4 regions of the Dongia sp. P2_B8 genome follow, and region 1 is predicted to be linked to each of the others. Evidence: predicted binding sites of a transcription regulator. Region 1 holds the regulator's gene; each other region holds the start of a gene.
What was found. The regulator LexA, encoded in region 1, represses DNA repair genes until DNA is damaged. The targets are predictions, from matches to a motif close to ATGTTCTANTTTGGTTC.

Region 1 (4,362 bases):
TCGGTCTGCGTGCCCTGCTGGCGCTGGTGCAGCCGGTCGCCCTGCGCTTTGATATCAAGAAATGGGCGGCGGTGATGGCGTTGGTTGGCGCCTTCTTCTATGCAGGACTTGCCGGCATGCCGGTGCCGACGCAGCGCGCGCTTGTCATGACCGGCGTTTTCTTCTGCGCCATCCTGCTCGACCGTTCGCCCATTTCGATGCGGGTCATCGCCTTCGCCGCGATCATCGTGTTGCTGGTGGCGCCGGAAGCATTGGTCGGCGCCAGTTTCCAAATGTCGTTTGCGGCCGTGCTGGGCCTCATCCGCGTATTTGATGGTGGGCGCACTCAGTTTGCCAATCTACGGCGCGTCGGCCGTGACGCACCGGACCTCACCGGCCGCATCATTGGCGCCGTTGAGCGTGGCGGCATCTGGCTTGGCACCCTGATGCTGACCAGTCTCATCGCCAGCCTGATGACGGCACCTTATGCCGCCTATCATTTCGACCGGCTGACGCTCTACGGCATTGCTGCAAATATGCTGGCTGTCCCCTTGACCGGCTTCTGGGTCATGCCGCTGGCCGTTCTGGCGCTGATCGCCATGCCGTTCGGCCTTGAGGATTGGCCGCTGCAGGCGATGGGCTGGGGCTGCGATCTCATCATCGACATTGCGCATTGGGTAGGGGATTGGCCCGGTGCCGTGGTGCTCATTCCGGCCCTGCCTGTTCTCGGCCTGCTGGTGATGAGTTTCGGTCTCATCTGGCTGTGCTTGATCATCGGCCGGCTGAAATGGCTGGGCCTTGCGCTACTGGGCGCGGGCTGCCTCACGCCGCTCACCACCCGTGCACCGGATATCCTGGCCTTCGCCGATGGCAAGAGCAGCCGGTTGGTGGCGGTGATGGACGCCGAAGGTCAATACCGTTTCAGCTCGACTCGTGCTGCCAAGATCCCAGCGGAAACCTGGCTGCGGCGAAATGCACAGGAAAAGCGCCTGCCGTTCCCGCAAGTGGCCGCCTTCGTGCCGCCGCTGGACAGCCACCAGCGCCGTATCGACGTCATGCATGGACCGGCCGCTACGGCTTTGCCATTGCCCGGCAGCAACGATACCTGCACGGCCGATTGGTGCCGCTTCGATACGCGCATGGGTTATGTGGCGGTGGCGTTGACAGAAGCGGGCGCAGAGCCAGCCTGTCAGGCATCAAAGCTGGTGATCAGCCTGGAGCCGATCGAGGGTTATTGCAAGTCAGCGGAACAGGTGATCGATTTCTTCGATCTCTGGCGCCGTGGCACCCATGCAATCTGGATTCATCGCGACGGTACATTCACGGTGCGGCGTGCTGCCGATGTCGGCGATAGGCCCTGGGCGCTGCAACGCTTTCCGAAACCGGCGCAGCCTGCTGAGACTGCGCCGGGTGACGGTGGTCTTAGTACTGACGCATCAGACCGATCAGGCGACCCTGGATCTTGACCCGGTCGGGCCCGAAGATGCGCGTCTTGTGATTGGGATTGGCGGGTTCCAGGGCAATGGAATCGCCCTTGCGGCGCAACCGCTTCAACGTGACTTCGTTATTGTCGACCAACGCCACGACGATGGTGCCGTTCTCAGCATTCTCACAACGTTCTATGAGGACGGTGTCGCCTTCATGAATGCCGGCGTCGATCATCGAATCGCCTTCGACCGACAGCGCATAATGTTCACCACGACCGAGCATGCCCGCAGGCACATCTACCGAATTGCTGTGATCGCGCAGCGCCTCGATGGGCGTGCCGGCTGCAATCTTGCCATAGAGCGGCAATTGCACGGTCTGTGCAGCCTGCGCCACAACGGCGCCGGGCAGAGTGGGCGTGAAATCACCATGGATGACGCTGGGTGTGAAGCCGCGCTTGGCGGGCTCGCGGTCAACGGCAGCCGGTGTCGCTGGCGCCGCCGATATCTTGCCGCCGACCTGATCCTCGGCGAGACGCATCACTTCAAGAGCCCGCGCACGGTGCGGCAGGCGTCGGATGAAGCCGCGTTCTTCAAGTCCGGTGATCAGGCGATGAACACCCGATTTCGACTTCAGGCCGAGGGCGTCCTTCATTTCGTCGAAGGAGGGCGACACACCGGTGTCGCCAAGTCGGTCCTGGATGAATTGCAGCAATTCCCGCTGTTTTCTCGTCAGCATGCCCGCTCAACCCCCTTGCAGTGTTACTGCCGGAACCCCACCCCAGTGAGGGCCGCCGGCCGGCCAAAATCGACCCGATTGTCCCGATACACCCGTCAGTCCTGGTCCAGAACCGACATATTGGGCCGGAACAAACGATCAACAACTACATATGTTCTAGTTTAGTTCATGATAATGTCAAGAGGTTACCCACAGGGTCCTTCTGACGGACGAGGCGACCACTCTCGCCGCAACATTAAGATTTTGCTCTTTTAAGTAGAATATTGCCTGGCCGGACTGCAGGTGCCATGGTGGCATTGCTTTGACAAGCGGCGCCTGGAGGAGAAGGATTGATCAGTCAAACCTGCTTCACTCAGGACGGAGGCTGGACATGACAATCGCACCTCGGCTGAAACAGCATCTCGATGGCAAGGGCATTCGTTACGACGTGGTCGCGCATCCGCATACGTCAACCAGCAGCTTTACCGCCCAATCGGCGCATATCCCTGGCACCAGGGTGGTCAAATCCGTCGTTGTGCATCACGAAATGGGCTACGCACTGGCGGTATTACCAAGTACCCATCGCGTGGAATTGGGCAGCCTGCAATCGGTCATGGACCGGCGGCTGGGCCTCGCCACGGAGCGCGAGATCGCAAGCATCTTTAGTGATTGTGAACCTGGGGCTGTGCCGCCGATTGGCGCTGCTTACGGTGTACCGGTCGTCCTTGATGAATGTATCGGTGACGAACCGGACCTCTATTTTGAGGGCGGCGATCATCGCAGCCTGATCCACGTCACCGACGAGGCTTTTCGGACGCTGACGCAGGGTGCCCAACGGGCGCGGTTCAGCCACCATAGCTGAGCGCGGATCTTAAAGGCTGAGACACCCACCGACGAGAGGCAGGATTTCCGTCATGTCGCCGGCCTGCGCCGCTGGCGCATGGGGCGGGCGGATAATCAACGCATCGGCTTGTGCGATGAGGGACAGCATGGCGCTATCCTGCTTCGGGAAGGGTGAGGCAATGAGGCTGCCGTCAGTGCCGCTGGTGAGCGTGGCGCGGAGATAATCCTGGCGCTGGTCGTTCGCCTTCAGTGCGACGCCGAGCTTCGCCATGGTTGGACCATTTTCGGAAACCACCCGTCCCAGCAGGCGATCGATCGCGGGGCGCAGGAACAGCGTCGCCGTCACCAGCGCGGAGACGGGATTGCCGGGCAGGCCAAGCACCGGCAAGGCGCCGAGTTCGCCGAACATCACCGGCTTGCCCGGCCGCATGGCGATCTTCCAGAAATCGAGCTTGGCGCCCTTATCCTTCAAGGCCTGCTGGATGAGGTCGAGTTCACCAACCGAGGCGCCACCGATCGTCACCAGCAGGTCGGCACCGCGCGCGCCATCGAGCGCCCGATGAAGATCGGTGAGATTGTCGCGCGCAATGCCAAGGTTGATCGGCTCACCGCCGCAGGCCGTGACCAAGGCTGCAAGACCGATGCCGTTGGAAGCGATGATCTGTGCAGGACCCAAGGGCTCGCCCGGATGTTGCAATTCATCGCCGGTCGACAGCAAAGCGATGCGCGGCCGGCGCGTGACCGTCACCGAGGGCCAGTTCATCGCAGCGGCCAACGCGACATCTCGCGCAGTGAGCAGGCGGCCCGCCTTGACGCCGATCTCGCCCAGGCGGAAATCGTTGCCGGCGGCACGCACGTGCTGACCCAGCGTGTTGCTGCCTTCGCGCACCATGACAGTGTCACCGTCGCGATCGCAATTTTCCTGGATGACGATACTGTCGGCACCTTGCGGCAGGATGGCGCCGGTGAAGATGCGGGCGGCCTGTCCAGCCTTCAGTATCAGCGCAGATGCGGTGCCCGCGGCAATGGTGCCAGTGACGGTAAGGCGTGCTGGTAGCTGCGCGATGTCGGCGGCGCGGACCGCATAGCCGTCCATCGCGGAGACGGCGGCCGGCGGCTGGCTCAATCTCGCCACCACGGGTTCGGCCAGTACGCGGCCGAGCGCTCGATCGATTCCGACTACTTCGCCGGCGAGTGGTGAGACACTCGCGAGAATGCGCTGGGTGGCCTCGGAAACAGGCAGCATTACGCGGCCTCAAAGGTGCCGGACTTGCCGCCGCTTTTGTGGACCAACCGGATATCGCCGATACGCATGCTCTTGTCGGCGGCCTTCACCATGTCATAGACCGTCAGGGCCGCTACCGAGACGGCGGTCAGCGCCTCCATCTCGACGCCGGT
Region 2 (4,362 bases), on a different contig from region 1:
CTATTCTTTGCCGACAAGGCGGTCCTCGTTGAGGGACCGTCTGAACGTATTTTACTTCCGGCAATGATCCGAAAAACCGATGCATCTGTCCCCGACCATCCGCAACTCGCGAGCCAATACGTCACGGTAATGGAGGTGGGTGGTGCATACGCACACCGTTTCTTTGATTTACTATCTTTCCTCGAACTGCGCACACTTGTAATCACCGATATAGATACGGTGAAGCCGAACGAAAGAGGAAATAGAGTCGCGGTCCCTGTCTCTGAGGGAATTTTTACAAGCAATGGGTGCCTAAAAGCGTGGTTTGGAGATGACGTTTCACCGGAGGCGCTTCTGGAGAAAACAGAAGCAGATAAAACGTCCGGCATTCGTCGCATAGCCTTTCAGATACCGGCAGTTGCCGGCGGGCCATGTGGACGGAGTTTCGAAGATGCGTTTATCCTCGCCAATCCCACGCGTTTTCCCCCCGGAGACGGCGACCCGGCTCTCGCAGCCTACGAGCTTGCGGGCGATCAGAAGAAAACTGCTTTCGCGCTAGAGCATGCAATTGGGCAAAGCGACTGGAACGTCCCGCGCTATATCGCCGAGGGACTGCGCTGGCTAGCTGAAGGCGACCCTCTGACTGCAAACACAGCACTGCAAGTCGCTGCTGAGGTCGGTGCGAACGCCCATGGCATCGTGGATATTGGCGACAATGCCTGAGAAAGCGGAAAATCCTGCTGATCTCGCAGGACGTATTGCTCTTGAGCGAATGTTTGCCTGCCTCGAAAACGGTCGTAATTTTCGTCTTGAGGCGGGCGCGGGCGCGGGGAAAACTTACTCTCTCGATAAGGCTCTTGGCCGTCTAATCGAACGTCGTGGGGCCGAGCTTGTTCGTCGCGGCCAACAGATCGGCTGCATCACCTACACGAATGTCGCGAAGGATGAGATCACCTCGCGCGTTCAAGCACATCCAGCGGTGCGTCCTGAGACCATCCACGGGTTTTGTTGGTCGATTTTAAAAGATTTCCAATCGACGTTACGCCAACTCGTTCCCAGCATCGATGGTTGGGCAGAGCGCCTTGAGCCTGCTGGCGGTATCGGGAATCGTCGGGTTCATTACGAGTTGGGATATCGGAGCATTGTCGATCATCAGGTTACACTTCGGCATGACGACGTGGTGGAACTAATGGTTCAAGCGCTCGCTTACCCGAAATTTCGTTCAGTCCTATCGGCGCGATATCCCATAATTCTAATTGACGAATACCAGGACACCGACTCGCGTTTCGTCGATGCGATAAAGCGTTGGTTTTTAAACGGCCACGGACTGCAAATCGGGCTCTTCGGCGATCATTGGCAGAAAATTTATGGTGACGGATGTGGCCTGGTCGAGCACGAATCTTTGGAAGTCATCGATAAAAACGCGAACTTTAGATCCACCGCTCCAATTGTGCAGCTGCTGAACAGTATGCGGCCAGCGTTACCTCAAATGGTGCGCGATCCAGCACTGCCAGGTGAAGCTCGCGTGTTCCACACCAATCTCTGGCCAGGTGTCCGGCGGGGTGGTCAAGGCGGGCACTGGACTGGCGATACAACTCCCGAGGCAGCGAGAGCGTATTTCATACGTGTCAAACATCTGCTTGCGATCGAGGGATGGGATTTCTCAGTAGAAAAAACTAAGATTCTCATGCTTACACATAATATTATTGCACGTGAGCAAGGGTATTCAAGCATCCCACCAATCTACGGTCAGATCAATGATCCTTGGCTGAAGAAGGACGATCCGCACATCAAGTTTTTGGCTGACCACATAGAGCCGGCTTGCGCTGCTTTTGACGCGGAGCGTTACGGGGAAATGTTCGAATACTTCGGAACAAGCAAGCCGAAAATCCGTGCGCATGCCGATAAGGTGGCATGGGCGAATGCGATGAATACGTTGATCACATTGCGAATAACGGGGACCATCGGGGACGTGGTCGATTTCATTGCAGCGCAGCCACACTTGCGCCTCCCGGAATCAGTGGAGGAAGCAGAACGGCGCCTGCATAATGCGGGTCCGGAACCAATGGAAGGCGAGCCCCGCCGTGTCACTTGTCTGCGAAAGCTGCGCGCGGTTCCATATGCTGAGCTTATTGCACTCGATCGCTTTATCGACGGACACACTCCGTTTGCTACCAAACATGGCGTGAAGGGCGCTGAATTCGAGAATGTTCTGGTGATCGTCGGCCGTGGCTGGAACAAGTATAACTTTGGCCAGATGCTCGAATGGTTTGATGGCGGAGCACCCGCTGACAAAAACGATTCTTTTGAGAATAATCGTAACCTGTTCTATGTGGCATGCTCTCGACCGAAAGTCCGATTGGCCCTCCTGTTTACACAGCTGCTCAGTGCAAGGGCGATGACGCAGCTCATAACGTGGTTTGGCACTGAGAACGTCATTGCATTGCCAGGAGACCCGCGCGGGGATGCAGCAGGATTTGAGTGAGGTTTCCGTCAAAAGAAAGCGATTTGTATCAATTGTTTAATGGGGCATTTGACTCCTGCCGCGATAAAGAACATAGATAGAACATTCAAAATGTTCTATCCGCCAGATGTCGAGATACACCGAGCTTCAATGCACCAGCCATTTCTCGTTCCTGCGAGGCGCATCGTCCTGTGAGGAACTGTTCATCACGGCTGCAACCATGGAGATCGAGGCACTTGCCATCGTCGATCGGAATTCGCTCGCAGGCATCGTCCGAGCGTATGAGGCGTCCAAGACGACGGGGGTCCGCCTTATCGTCGGATGTCGGCTAGACCTGGAAGAGGGACTCTCAATCCTGGTCTATCCGACAGATCGGCCAGCATACTCTCGGCTCTGTCGTTTGCTATCGCTAGGGAAGAAGCGCGCCGGCAAGGCAAAATGTGCGCTCACTTGGGAAGACCTGGTCGCCTATCAGGAAGGACTGATTGCCGTCCTTCTGCCTGAGGACGCGGACGAAATTTGCGGTCAGCGATTAAGGCGTCTTCACGAAATCTTCGGCGATCGCGGTTACATGGCGCTGACATTGCGGCGGCGGCCGAACGATGCCATGCGGCTCTATGAGCTTTCCAACCTCGCGCACCGGTTTAAGGTGTCGACGGTCGCCACCAATGACGTGCTCTTCCATCTGCCGGAAAAGCGCATCCTTCAGGACGTGGTTACCTGTATCCGGCATAGGGTATCCATTGACGAGGCCGGTTTCCTGCGGGAACGCCATGCCGATCGCTACCTGAAACCGCCGGCGGAAATGGCGCGCCTATTTAGCCGCTATCCAGAGGCCGTCAGCCGGACCATGGAGATCATGGAGCGCTGCAAGTTCTCACTCTCTGAGTTGGAATACCAATACCCGGAAGAGCGAACAATGCCGGGCCTCACAGCCCAGGAGGCCTTGGAGAAACTTACCTGGGAGGGCGCAATACAGCGCTACCCGGAAGGTATACCGGATGAGGTGACAAGGGCGTTGAAGCATGAGCTTGGCCTCATCGCCAAACTGGAATACGCCCCTTACTTTCTGACAGTGAACAGCATCGTCCGCTTTTCTCGTTCCCAGGACATCTTGTGTCAGGGACGGGGATCAGCGGCGAACTCCGCTGTTTGCTACGTTCTGGGGATTACGTCGATCGACCCCGGACGTAACGACCTGCTCTTCGAGCGTTTTGTCTCCGAGGAACGCAGAGAACCACCGGACATCGACGTCGACTTCGAGCACGAGCGGCGCGAGATCGTCATGCAATGGATTTTCGAGACTTATGGTCGCCAGCATGCGGCGCTGTGCTCGACTGTCATCCGCTACCGGGCCAAGGGGGCTCTTCGGGATGTAGGTAAGGCGCTCGGGCTGACGGAAGATCTCATCAAGATGCTCAGCGGCCAGATCTGGGGTTGGTCCGAGGGAGTCGAGCAAAAGCATATCGAAGGCCTAAACCTCAATTCTGGCGATCGGCGTCTACGGCTTGCGATTGAGCTTGCTCACGCACTTCACGGAACTCCTCGACACCTCTCTCAGCATCCAGGCGGCTTTGTGCTGACGCGAGACCGGTTGGATGAACTGGTGCCGATTGAGCCGGCTGCCATGGAAGACCGCCAGGTTATAGAATGGGATAAGGACGACATTGATGTCCTGAAGTTTATGAAGGTCGACGTCTTGGCCCTGGGCATGCTGACCTGCATGAAGAAGAGTTTTGACCTTCTGGCCCAACATAAGGACATCAAGCTTGATCTTGCCACCATCCCGGCTGAAGACCCGCGCACTTATGCCATGATCCGGAAGGCAGATACCGTCGGGGTCTTCCAGATCGAGAGCCGGGCGCAGATGTCGATGTTGCCACGATTGCGACCGCGAACCTTCTACGATCTGGTCATCG
Region 3 (4,362 bases), on a different contig from region 1:
TTGCCCAGGCAATTGCCACCACGGCAGATGCATCCTGCGGTGGTGCACGCGGTGCATGTTCATGTTGAGGAACAGGCGCTGCAGGGGCGCCGACAGGCTGAGGTTATAGGCGTAATCGACCTGATCGAGCGGTGTCCGGAAATGATAGACATTGTCGAGCATGGACACGAGCAGGCCGCGGCCGACCACGAAGCCGAGGAAGGCCGGCCAATAGGATCCCCAGGCGATGAAACCGAGGATCAGCAGGACCCAGGCGCAGAGCGCGTCCTGCCTGATCTCGGCAATGCCTTTCGTCCCGGCCAGCGCCTGCTCGGCGAGGGGACGCAGCCTGGGCATCGGCGTCTCGTCCCCGGCATAGATCCCACGCACCAGTTTCTGGACCCAGGACTGCGGCAGCAGGTAGAGCGCCGGCGTCAACACCTCGATGACATAGAGCCCACCAAAGACCTCGCCGAAGAACCGCATTCGTGCAGCAAACGCCGTCGACTTGGCCGGATCATAACTGTCCGGTCGGTCAAGTTTGTGCCGGTTGAAGCGGTGATGCATCAGATGGCCAAAGCGCAGCAGGCGGAAGGACGATCCCCATAGGATGGCGAGCAGCCGGCCTGCCTGCCGGTTATGGTCGGCGCGGGACAGCAGCTGACCATGGATCGCTTCATGAAGCGTCGCCCAATAGCCGTTGGCGATCAGGGCCAGAGGCAGCAGGCCCCAGGTCCAGGCCGGACCTTGCCCGTGGACCAGGGCGGGCAGGGCGAAATAAGCAGCGAGGCTCGAGCTGGCATAGAGGGTCAGGAGCAGGCGGTTGAGCCTCTGAAAATGCGAAGCATCCGCAGGCTTTGAGGGTAATTCCGTCATGACCTTTTGATGACGCAAGACGCCGGAACTGGCAACGTCCATTGTGACGCGCGGAGAGGATGGCGGATGGCAATCGGATGGCGGCATATGATCTGGGCGGCCTCCCTGCTGTCGGGGACAGCCTCGGCCGAGGAGGCTCGTCCGCTCAATCCGTACCCCGAGCTGGTCCGTACCTATTATGATTACGGAGTGGTCGAATATTGCGGGCTGGTCGACATGCCGTCCCATAACGGCTTTGCCCTGCTGCGCAACGACCAGATCGCCCGCGGGAAAATCGGCCGGGAGGCCGACCGGCAGGCGCGGGTCGACGCCGACATGGCGGTCGATTTCGAGTATCAGGATCGTGGACTGTCGGGGCAGAAGAACTGGTGCAAGACGGAAGGCGGGCAGGCGGTCGAGCGCTTCACCCAATACTTCCGAACCCGCCGATTGCCGTAAGAATCCACGGTTACTTTGCTTGAGTTTCAAGTCGCTACAGCGTAACGCTGCGAAGAGAGTTTGATTGAGTTCGTTGCTTTCGGGGGTTGCCAAGATGCTTGTCGGTTTCGTTCTGGCCCTGGCCATGTGCTACGTGGCCGTGCTCGGCCTGCTGTTCGTCAAGCAGCGCGGCATCGTCTTCAAGCCCTCCGACGAGCTGCCAGCCTTGGCAGAGTTCCAGGCGCCGGCCGGCATGCAGGCAGTGGCCATGCCCTCGACCGACGGCCTTACTGTCACCTCCTGGTATTTGCCGCCGACCCGGGCGGACGGGCAGGTGATCGGCTATTTCCATGGCAATGCCGGGCATCATGGTGACCGGGTCGTGCGCATCCTGCCTTATGCCGCGGCGGGCTATGGCGCCTTGCTGGTGGGCTATCGCGGCTATGGCGGCAATCCGGGCGCGCCGACCGAAGCTGGACTCTATGCCGATGCGCGAACGGCGCTCAACTTCCTTCAGCAACAAGGCGTTAAGCCGGAACAGTTGATCCTGTTTGGTGAGTCCCTGGGATCGGCCGTCGCCACCCAGATGGCGACCGAGCGACCGGCACGGGCGCTCATCCTGGAGGCGCCCTTTGCCTCCATCCTGCGCTCCGCCCGGCAGCGCTATAAGTTCTTCGTGTTCGACTTCCTGGTGCGGGACAAGTTCGACACGCTCTCCAAGATCGCCCGGGTGGGGAAGCCGCTGCTGGTGATCCACGGCGATCTCGACCGGACGACGCCAGCCCAGTTCGGTCGCCGCGTCTTCGAAGCCGCCAAGGAGCCCAAGCAGGGTTTCTTCCCGCCCGATGCCGGCCATAACGACCTCATGCAGCACGGCATGCCGGAACGGGTTCTAACGTTTTTGAACGACCTGGATCTCGGCAGAAACTGATCACCCCTCACCCCAACCCCTCTCCCCAGAGGGGCGAGGGGCTCTGCCGCGAGCTCGTATGAAACCCCCTCGCCCCGCTTGCGGGGAGAGGGCTGGGGTGAGGGGCGTCCATGACGTCTCATCATCGTTTTTCGGGATTAGGTGGATAACTTTATCCACAGCCTGTATTGTCTGTGTGTGAACTGAATTTATATTTAATAATCAATATTATAAACCTGTCTTCTTGTGGGTAAGTTTGGGAGAATAAAGGCAGAACAAGCGTTGACGGAAGGGCGCCAAAAGTGGTTAACTGGCGCCTCGGTTTTGCCCATCAGGATGGATTAGAAAATGGCCCAGGTTGCCGCGATTTCCCAGCAGATCTGGGACATGAAATACCGGCTGAAATCGCTGGACGGCGCGCCTGTGGACAAGACCATTGAGGATAGCTGGCGCCGGGTGGCGGACGCCTTGGCGGAGGCCGAGGCACCGGAGGTGCGCACCAAATGGTCGGCCCAGTTCTTCGAAGCGCTCGCTGACTTCAAGTTCCTGCCGGCCGGCCGAATCCTAGCCGGAGCGGGGGCCAAGCGCACCGTGACCCTGTTCAACTGCTTCGTCATGGGCACGATCCCGGACGATATGGGCGGCATCTTCACCCATCTCCGTGAAGCTGCGCTGACCATGCAGCAGGGTGGCGGTATCGGGTACGATTTCTCGACCTTGCGGCCCAAGGGTGCCCCGGTGAAGGGCGTCGGCGCCGACGCTTCCGGCCCACTCTCCTTCATGGATGTCTGGGACGCGATGTGCCGGACAATCATGTCGGCGGGTCACCGGCGCGGTGCCATGATGGCGACTTTGCGCTGTGATCATCCTGATATTGAAGCATTTATCGACGCCAAGCAGACGGCCGGCCGGCTGCGCATGTTCAACCTCTCGGTCCTCGTCACCGACGCCTTCATGGCCGCGGTGAAGAATGACGAACCGTGGGAGCTGAAGTTCAAAGGCACCACCCACCGCGTCGTCCAGGCGCGTGAGCTGTGGGAGCGCATCATGCGCGCGACCTATGCCTATGCCGAGCCGGGTGTGATCTTCATCGATCGCATCAACAAGAAGAACAATCTCCATTACTGCGAAACGATTTCCGCGACCAACCCCTGCGGCGAGCAGCCCTTGCCGCCCTATGGCGCCTGCCTGCTGGGCTCGGTCAATCTCACCACGCTGATCTCTGATCCGTTCACGGTGAACGCGCAGCTCGACATGGCGGCGCTTGACCGGTTGGTCAGGATGTCGATCCGCATGATGGACAACACCATCGACGTCTCCAACTTCCCGCTGGACCAGCAGCTGGGCGAAGCCAAGGCCAAGCGCCGCATCGGCCTCGGTGTCACTGGCCTGGCCGACGCCCTCATCATGTGCGAGGCGCGCTATGGCGGATCCAAGGCGATCAAGCTGACCGAGCAATGGATGGCGGCGATCGCGCGCTCGGCCTATCTGGCCTCGACCGAACTCGCGGCCGAGAAGGGCGCCTTCCCGCTCTTCGACCGGGAGCAGTTCCTGGCGTCCGAGACCGTGAAGACCCTGGACCAGGATGTGCAGGATGCCATCGCCAAGCATGGCATCCGCAACGCGCTCCTGACCTCAATCGCCCCCACCGGCACGATCTCGCTCTTTGCCGACAACGTGTCCTCGGGGCTGGAGCCGGTCTTCAGCTTCAAATACACCCGCCATGTCCTGATGCCGGACGGCACCCGCCAGGCCGAAGAAGTGACGGATTATGCGTATCGGCTGTTCCACCGCCTGCGTGGCGAGGACGCGGCGCTGCCCGACTATTTCGTCGATGCCCAATCGCTCAATCCCCACGACCATGTGGTGATGCAGGCCACGGTGCAGAAGTATATCGACAGCTCGATCTCCAAGACCATCAACTGCCCGGTCGATTTGAACTTCGAGGAATTCAAGAGCGTCTACCTTGAGGCCTATGAACTGGGCTGCAAGGGCTGCACCACCTACCGGCCGAATGACGTCACCGGCTCGGTCCTCGAGGTGAAGCCCAAGGAGGCGCCCAAGAGCCAGGTCGAGCTGCCGCTGATCTCGCCGCGCGCCAGCCAGCAATCGGATGCCGTGCGCCTCGATGCGCCCAAGCCCCAGGATGTCTATGAGGCCGGCGGCGTCGTCTACATGAC
Region 4 (4,362 bases), on a different contig from region 1:
GGTGTGTCGCCACTGCAGTAAATACAAGAGGGGCACGCACCTAGAACTATTTCCCGGAGTTGCTGCTTCCGTTTGGCCTGTCCCATCGTGGCCGCCTTTATGACTGCGCGAAATCGGGGTCAGACACCAATTTCATGCAAATTACCATACGCCCGGTTCGGACTGTTGCCGACATCGTAGAGCACCTTTAACTCGCGCGTCAGCCCTTCGGTCGATGACATGGCCGATCTCGTGGCTGTAGACGCCGGGAAGTTGGTCCGGCGTCAGCTTGATCACTAGCCCCCCAAGACCGAAGAACAGCGTGGCGATATCGTCGTCTCGGCGCAATGAAAAGTCCCGTCAAGGCGGCCGCTCCTGCCTCAAGGGGCAGCGCAATAGCCGACGCTATCCTCGTATAGCAGGCAGTGAGTGCCACCAAGCTTGGCAATTTGTCGAAGTGATGCCGTCTATTTTCGTCCGGCGAGCTTCTTGTAGTCGTCGTAAGACCAAAGCGTTCCGGCACTGTCCACCATACCGTTTTGGGGCAACTGACCGATCACGTCGTTGTGCAGAGCACGTTCTCCATCCCAGACATAGATATCGCCTGTCGAATAATCTTTGGCCGCCCGCGCTGCACCACTCACTGACGCTTGACGAAATTCCGCCTCTGTCGGGTTTCGAAAAATATCGACCATTCCACCGCCCTTTGCCCATGATGGTGCGCGAATAAAATTATACCACATTCCGGCGCTGTTGGCTGGCAAGGTTGCCCGCGCTACTGGCGTGCCACCACCCATCACCACTAGAGCAAGGTTCAGCGCGTCCTCATCCGATATCGGGTAGCCATCTGCGGCAACACCGGGCGCCATGAAGGCCCGGGCTAGATCGTAAAGCGCTTGCGGCGCCGTCCATCGCGACACGTCCCAGGTCGGCGCCCCATCGACACCCCTTGGATCCGGTAGCAAGATCGTGCGCGGTATGTTCGGGGACATGCCAAAGACGCGTTCGACTTCCGCTTCCACCGGCGTCCTCGGACGTTTGGCTGGGGCGGCGCCGGACGTGCCGACGGCACCGGCGGCGGCACCTTCATCGACGCTGGCAGCAGCGGCTCGCCTGAGATTGTCGACATCGACCTTCTTCAAGTCGATCGGAACGCCTGCCTTGGCAAAGGCTGCATCGACACGCGCCAGGAGGTCGATGCAGCCTTTGCCAACAGGGCCTCGTTTTTCTGGCTTTTCTCGATGGCGGAAATGAGTTGCGGCAGGCGATTTTCAATCGCGGCAGTTTGCAGGATCGGTGTCCCGGCATCTGCGGCGGATTTTGACGAAGGTGCCGCAGACTTCTTCTTGCCATAACTCTGCGCCACCGCCTCATCGATCTCTGGATCATTGTCGTTGGTGACTATGGGCGCCACGTCGCTTTGGGCTGCGGTCTTCTCCGCCGCCAGCTTGCGCCGCAGGGCCTGGATTTCAGCGCTTTCTGCCGTGCCTTCGTTGGCAGCGTAAAAATAGCCGTCGTCATAGCCGCGGTAGATGCCGGGGATGCTAAGCGGGATGTCGCTGCCGTCGGCTGCCTTGGTGACTTGTTGCAGGCGTTGCTGCATCGGCATGGGCAGGGGATCGCCGTCATGCGCCTTGGCGGGGTCGATGCCGAAATTGGCGTAGTGGAGATTGAGGGCGTGGGCCTCGGCACTGTCCGGGCGCCCATGGGTCGTGCGGGGGGCATGGGGCCGGCCGAGGGGATGCTGGAGCGGCACCTTGGTCACGTCGACCAATTGTTCGACCGGTTTCGCCACCGCCCCCAGATAGACATCGAGCGCGTCCTGCCCTTGCGCCTGGTTGGCAGCGACGGCTGCTGTGGCTTTGTAGAGACGGCCGTCGATTTCGAAATGCCGGTCATCCGGTTTGCGGCCGGTGTCGCGGAAGGCTTTCTGGGTCGACCAGCCTGCCGGTTCCGCCTCCGCCCAGCGTTCCGGATCGATGCCCCGGTCATGGAGATGCTGGGCCAATTTTAGCTTTTGAGCGTATTCTTGCGTGATCTTTTCCGGCGCAAGCTGTTGTGATTCTTCGCTCTTTCGCGTGATACTTGCTGCACTGTTACTCGGTATTGGTCGATTCATCGCTGGACCTCCCACGGCTTGTTGTTACGTAAAATACAACACGCTAAAAGCCTAGGTCAACCACAATGTTCGTTATATGTTCTCATTCCTTGACTCTGCCGCCAATGAGAACAAAAAGGGGGTATGAACGACAACCGCCCCCTGCCTCGCCGCACGCTCCCTGCTCCGCCAGCCGCCCCTCCGGCGGGGTTGGCTGCTTTGCGGCGGCAGATCGCGTTGCTAGAAAAGGCGCCACATGGTGGGGCAGCACCTACCGGCGGCAACCTCCGTTGGGGACTTGCTGCCCTCGATGCGCATCTGCCGGGTGGCGGTCTGGCTGCGGGGGCCTTGCATGAGTTTGCCGGCCACGGGCCGGATCTGGAGGAAGCGAGCCTTGCTGCCGCCGCGGTCGCTCACCTCATCGGCCGCGGGCAATGTGACAATGGGCAGCGTGACAAGAGGCAGGGTAGCTTCCTGTGGATCGCCCGGCAGCGCGATCTTTATGCTCGCGCCTTGCCAGCACAGGGGCTCGATCCCGACCGGCTGCTGCATCTCCGCGTGAAGCGCAACGAGGATGCGTTGTGGGCGATGGAGGAAGCGTTGCGCTGTGCCAGCCTCGGCGCCGTGGTGGCGGAACTCACCACACTCGATCTCACGCAAAGCCGGCGCCTGCAATTGGCAGCGGAGAAGAGCGGTGTCCCTGCCCTGGTGATCCGTCGCGGTGGCCGCATCGATCAGCTGCGGCAGCTGGCGGCGCAACCGATCGCAGCCCTGACACGCTGGCGCATCGGCCCGGCATCCTCTCTGGGCGTCGCTGCTTTCCCGCATCCCGCTTTACCCGGCCCATCCCGCTGGCAGATCGAGCTGTGGCGCTGCCGCGGTGGGCGACCCGCAACCTGGCTGGTGGAGGAACATGATGATGGATGGCGAGAAGCGGCGATTCCTCAGCCTGTGGCTGCCCCGCTGGCCGACCGACCGCTGGTGGCGGCGGTATCGTCAACAGCGCCAGGCCCCAAGCGCGCAGCCGGCTGAGATGCCGCCGCTGTTGCTGGTGTACAGCAACGGCAATCTGCGCCTGGTGCATGCGGCCGACGATGTCGCCCTGGCGCGTGGCCTCTTTCCCGGCCAGCGCCTGGCGGATGCCTTGGCCTGCGTGCCGGAGGTGCTGGTGGAGCCGGCCGATCCCGAAGGCGATCAGGGCGCCCTCCATCAGCTGGCGCAATGGGCAACGCGCTTTTCGCCGCACGCGACACCCGATGCACCCGATGGCCTGGTCCTCGACATCAGTGGCTGCGGCCATCTGTGGCAGGGCGAAGACCGGCTGATGGCCGATGCAGTGGCACGGCTGACCGCGCAAGGCTTTCATGCGCGCGGCGCCATCGCCGGCACCATTGGTGCCGCCTGGGCGAGTGCACGGTTTGGTGGGGACCGCTCCATCATCCCACCGGGCAGCATATCGGCAGCGCTCGCTCGCCTGCCGGTGCGCGCCTTGCGGCTCGACGAGGGCACGGCCGTAGGGCTCGATCGCCTCGGCCTGCGGCGGATCGGCGATCTTTATCCGCTGCCGCGCGCGGATATCACCAAGCGGTTCGGCGCGCATCTCCTGGAACGGCTTGACCAGGCTTTGGGATATGCCGCGGAAAGTCTCTCGCCCCTGGCGCCCACGCCCGATCACCGGGTCAGCCTGGTCTTTGCCGAACCGATCGCGCATGCGGAAGCGATCGCGGAGGCGAGCGGGATATTGCTTGACCGCCTGCTGCGCGACTTGGAGACGCAGGAACTGGGTGTGCGGCGCCTCGGCCTCATTGCTCATCGCCTGGACAATGAAGCGCCAGGCCTCATCATCGGGACAGCGCGGCCCAGCCGCGATGCCAAGCATCTGCTCCGCCTCCTCACCGAGAAGCTGGACATGATCGACCCAGGTCCCGGCATCGAGCGCATGAGCTTGAGCGCCCTGGTCTCGGAAAAGATAAATGCGACCCAGGTCGATTTCGAGCGGCGCCAGGCCGCGGTGGCCGCGGCCGACCTTGCCCCTTTGGTCGACCGGCTGACCAATCGCCTCGGCGCCGGCAGTCTTGGCGTACCCCGCGCCATCGCCAGCCATGTGCCGGAACGTGCCGTCGCCTTCATGCCACCCTTGCAGAAGAAGCAGCCGCCCAACGATTGGGGGACGGATCTGCCACCGCGCCCGATCCGCCTTCTGACACCGCCGGAGCCGATCGATGCCATCGCCCCGGTGCCGGATGACCCGCCGCTCTCCTTCCGCTGGCGCCATGTGCAGCACC

Region 2: AC1DWZ_RS02145 (error-prone DNA polymerase) is a predicted target of LexA. The motif match lies at 2,533-2,549, and genes of this name have one in related genera.
Region 3: AC1DWZ_RS12910 (adenosylcobalamin-dependent ribonucleoside-diphosphate reductase) is a predicted target of LexA. The motif match lies at 2,445-2,461, and genes of this name have one in related genera.
Region 4: AC1DWZ_RS01310 (ImuA family protein) is a predicted target of LexA. The motif match lies at 2,164-2,180, and genes of this name have one in related genera.

What each region holds. Positions count from the first base shown of each region.
Region 1 is NZ_JBFUDM010000010.1:23,621-27,982, forward strand. It holds gene AC1DWZ_RS22865 (ComEC/Rec2 family competence protein) at 1-1,445, shown strand, start outside; gene lexA (transcriptional repressor LexA) at 1,402-2,142, opposite strand; gene AC1DWZ_RS22875 (aminoacyl-tRNA deacylase) at 2,513-2,983, shown strand; gene AC1DWZ_RS22880 (molybdopterin molybdotransferase MoeA) at 2,993-4,210, opposite strand; gene moaC (cyclic pyranopterin monophosphate synthase MoaC) at 4,210-4,362, opposite strand, start outside.
Region 2 is NZ_JBFUDM010000001.1:486,733-491,094, forward strand. It holds gene AC1DWZ_RS02135 (ATP-dependent nuclease) at 1-702, shown strand, start outside; gene AC1DWZ_RS02140 (UvrD-helicase domain-containing protein) at 695-2,464, shown strand; gene AC1DWZ_RS02145 (error-prone DNA polymerase) at 2,571-4,362, shown strand, end outside.
Region 3 is NZ_JBFUDM010000003.1:1,141,234-1,145,595, forward strand. It holds gene AC1DWZ_RS12895 (fatty acid desaturase family protein) at 1-855, opposite strand, end outside; gene AC1DWZ_RS12900 (hypothetical protein) at 922-1,293, shown strand; gene AC1DWZ_RS12905 (alpha/beta hydrolase) at 1,358-2,203, shown strand; gene AC1DWZ_RS12910 (adenosylcobalamin-dependent ribonucleoside-diphosphate reductase) at 2,531-4,362, shown strand, end outside.
Region 4 is NZ_JBFUDM010000001.1:299,558-303,919, reverse strand. It holds gene AC1DWZ_RS01320 (hypothetical protein) at 447-1,121, opposite strand; gene AC1DWZ_RS01315 (hypothetical protein) at 1,118-1,987, opposite strand; gene AC1DWZ_RS01310 (ImuA family protein) at 2,297-3,109, shown strand; gene AC1DWZ_RS01305 (Y-family DNA polymerase) at 2,991-4,362, shown strand, end outside.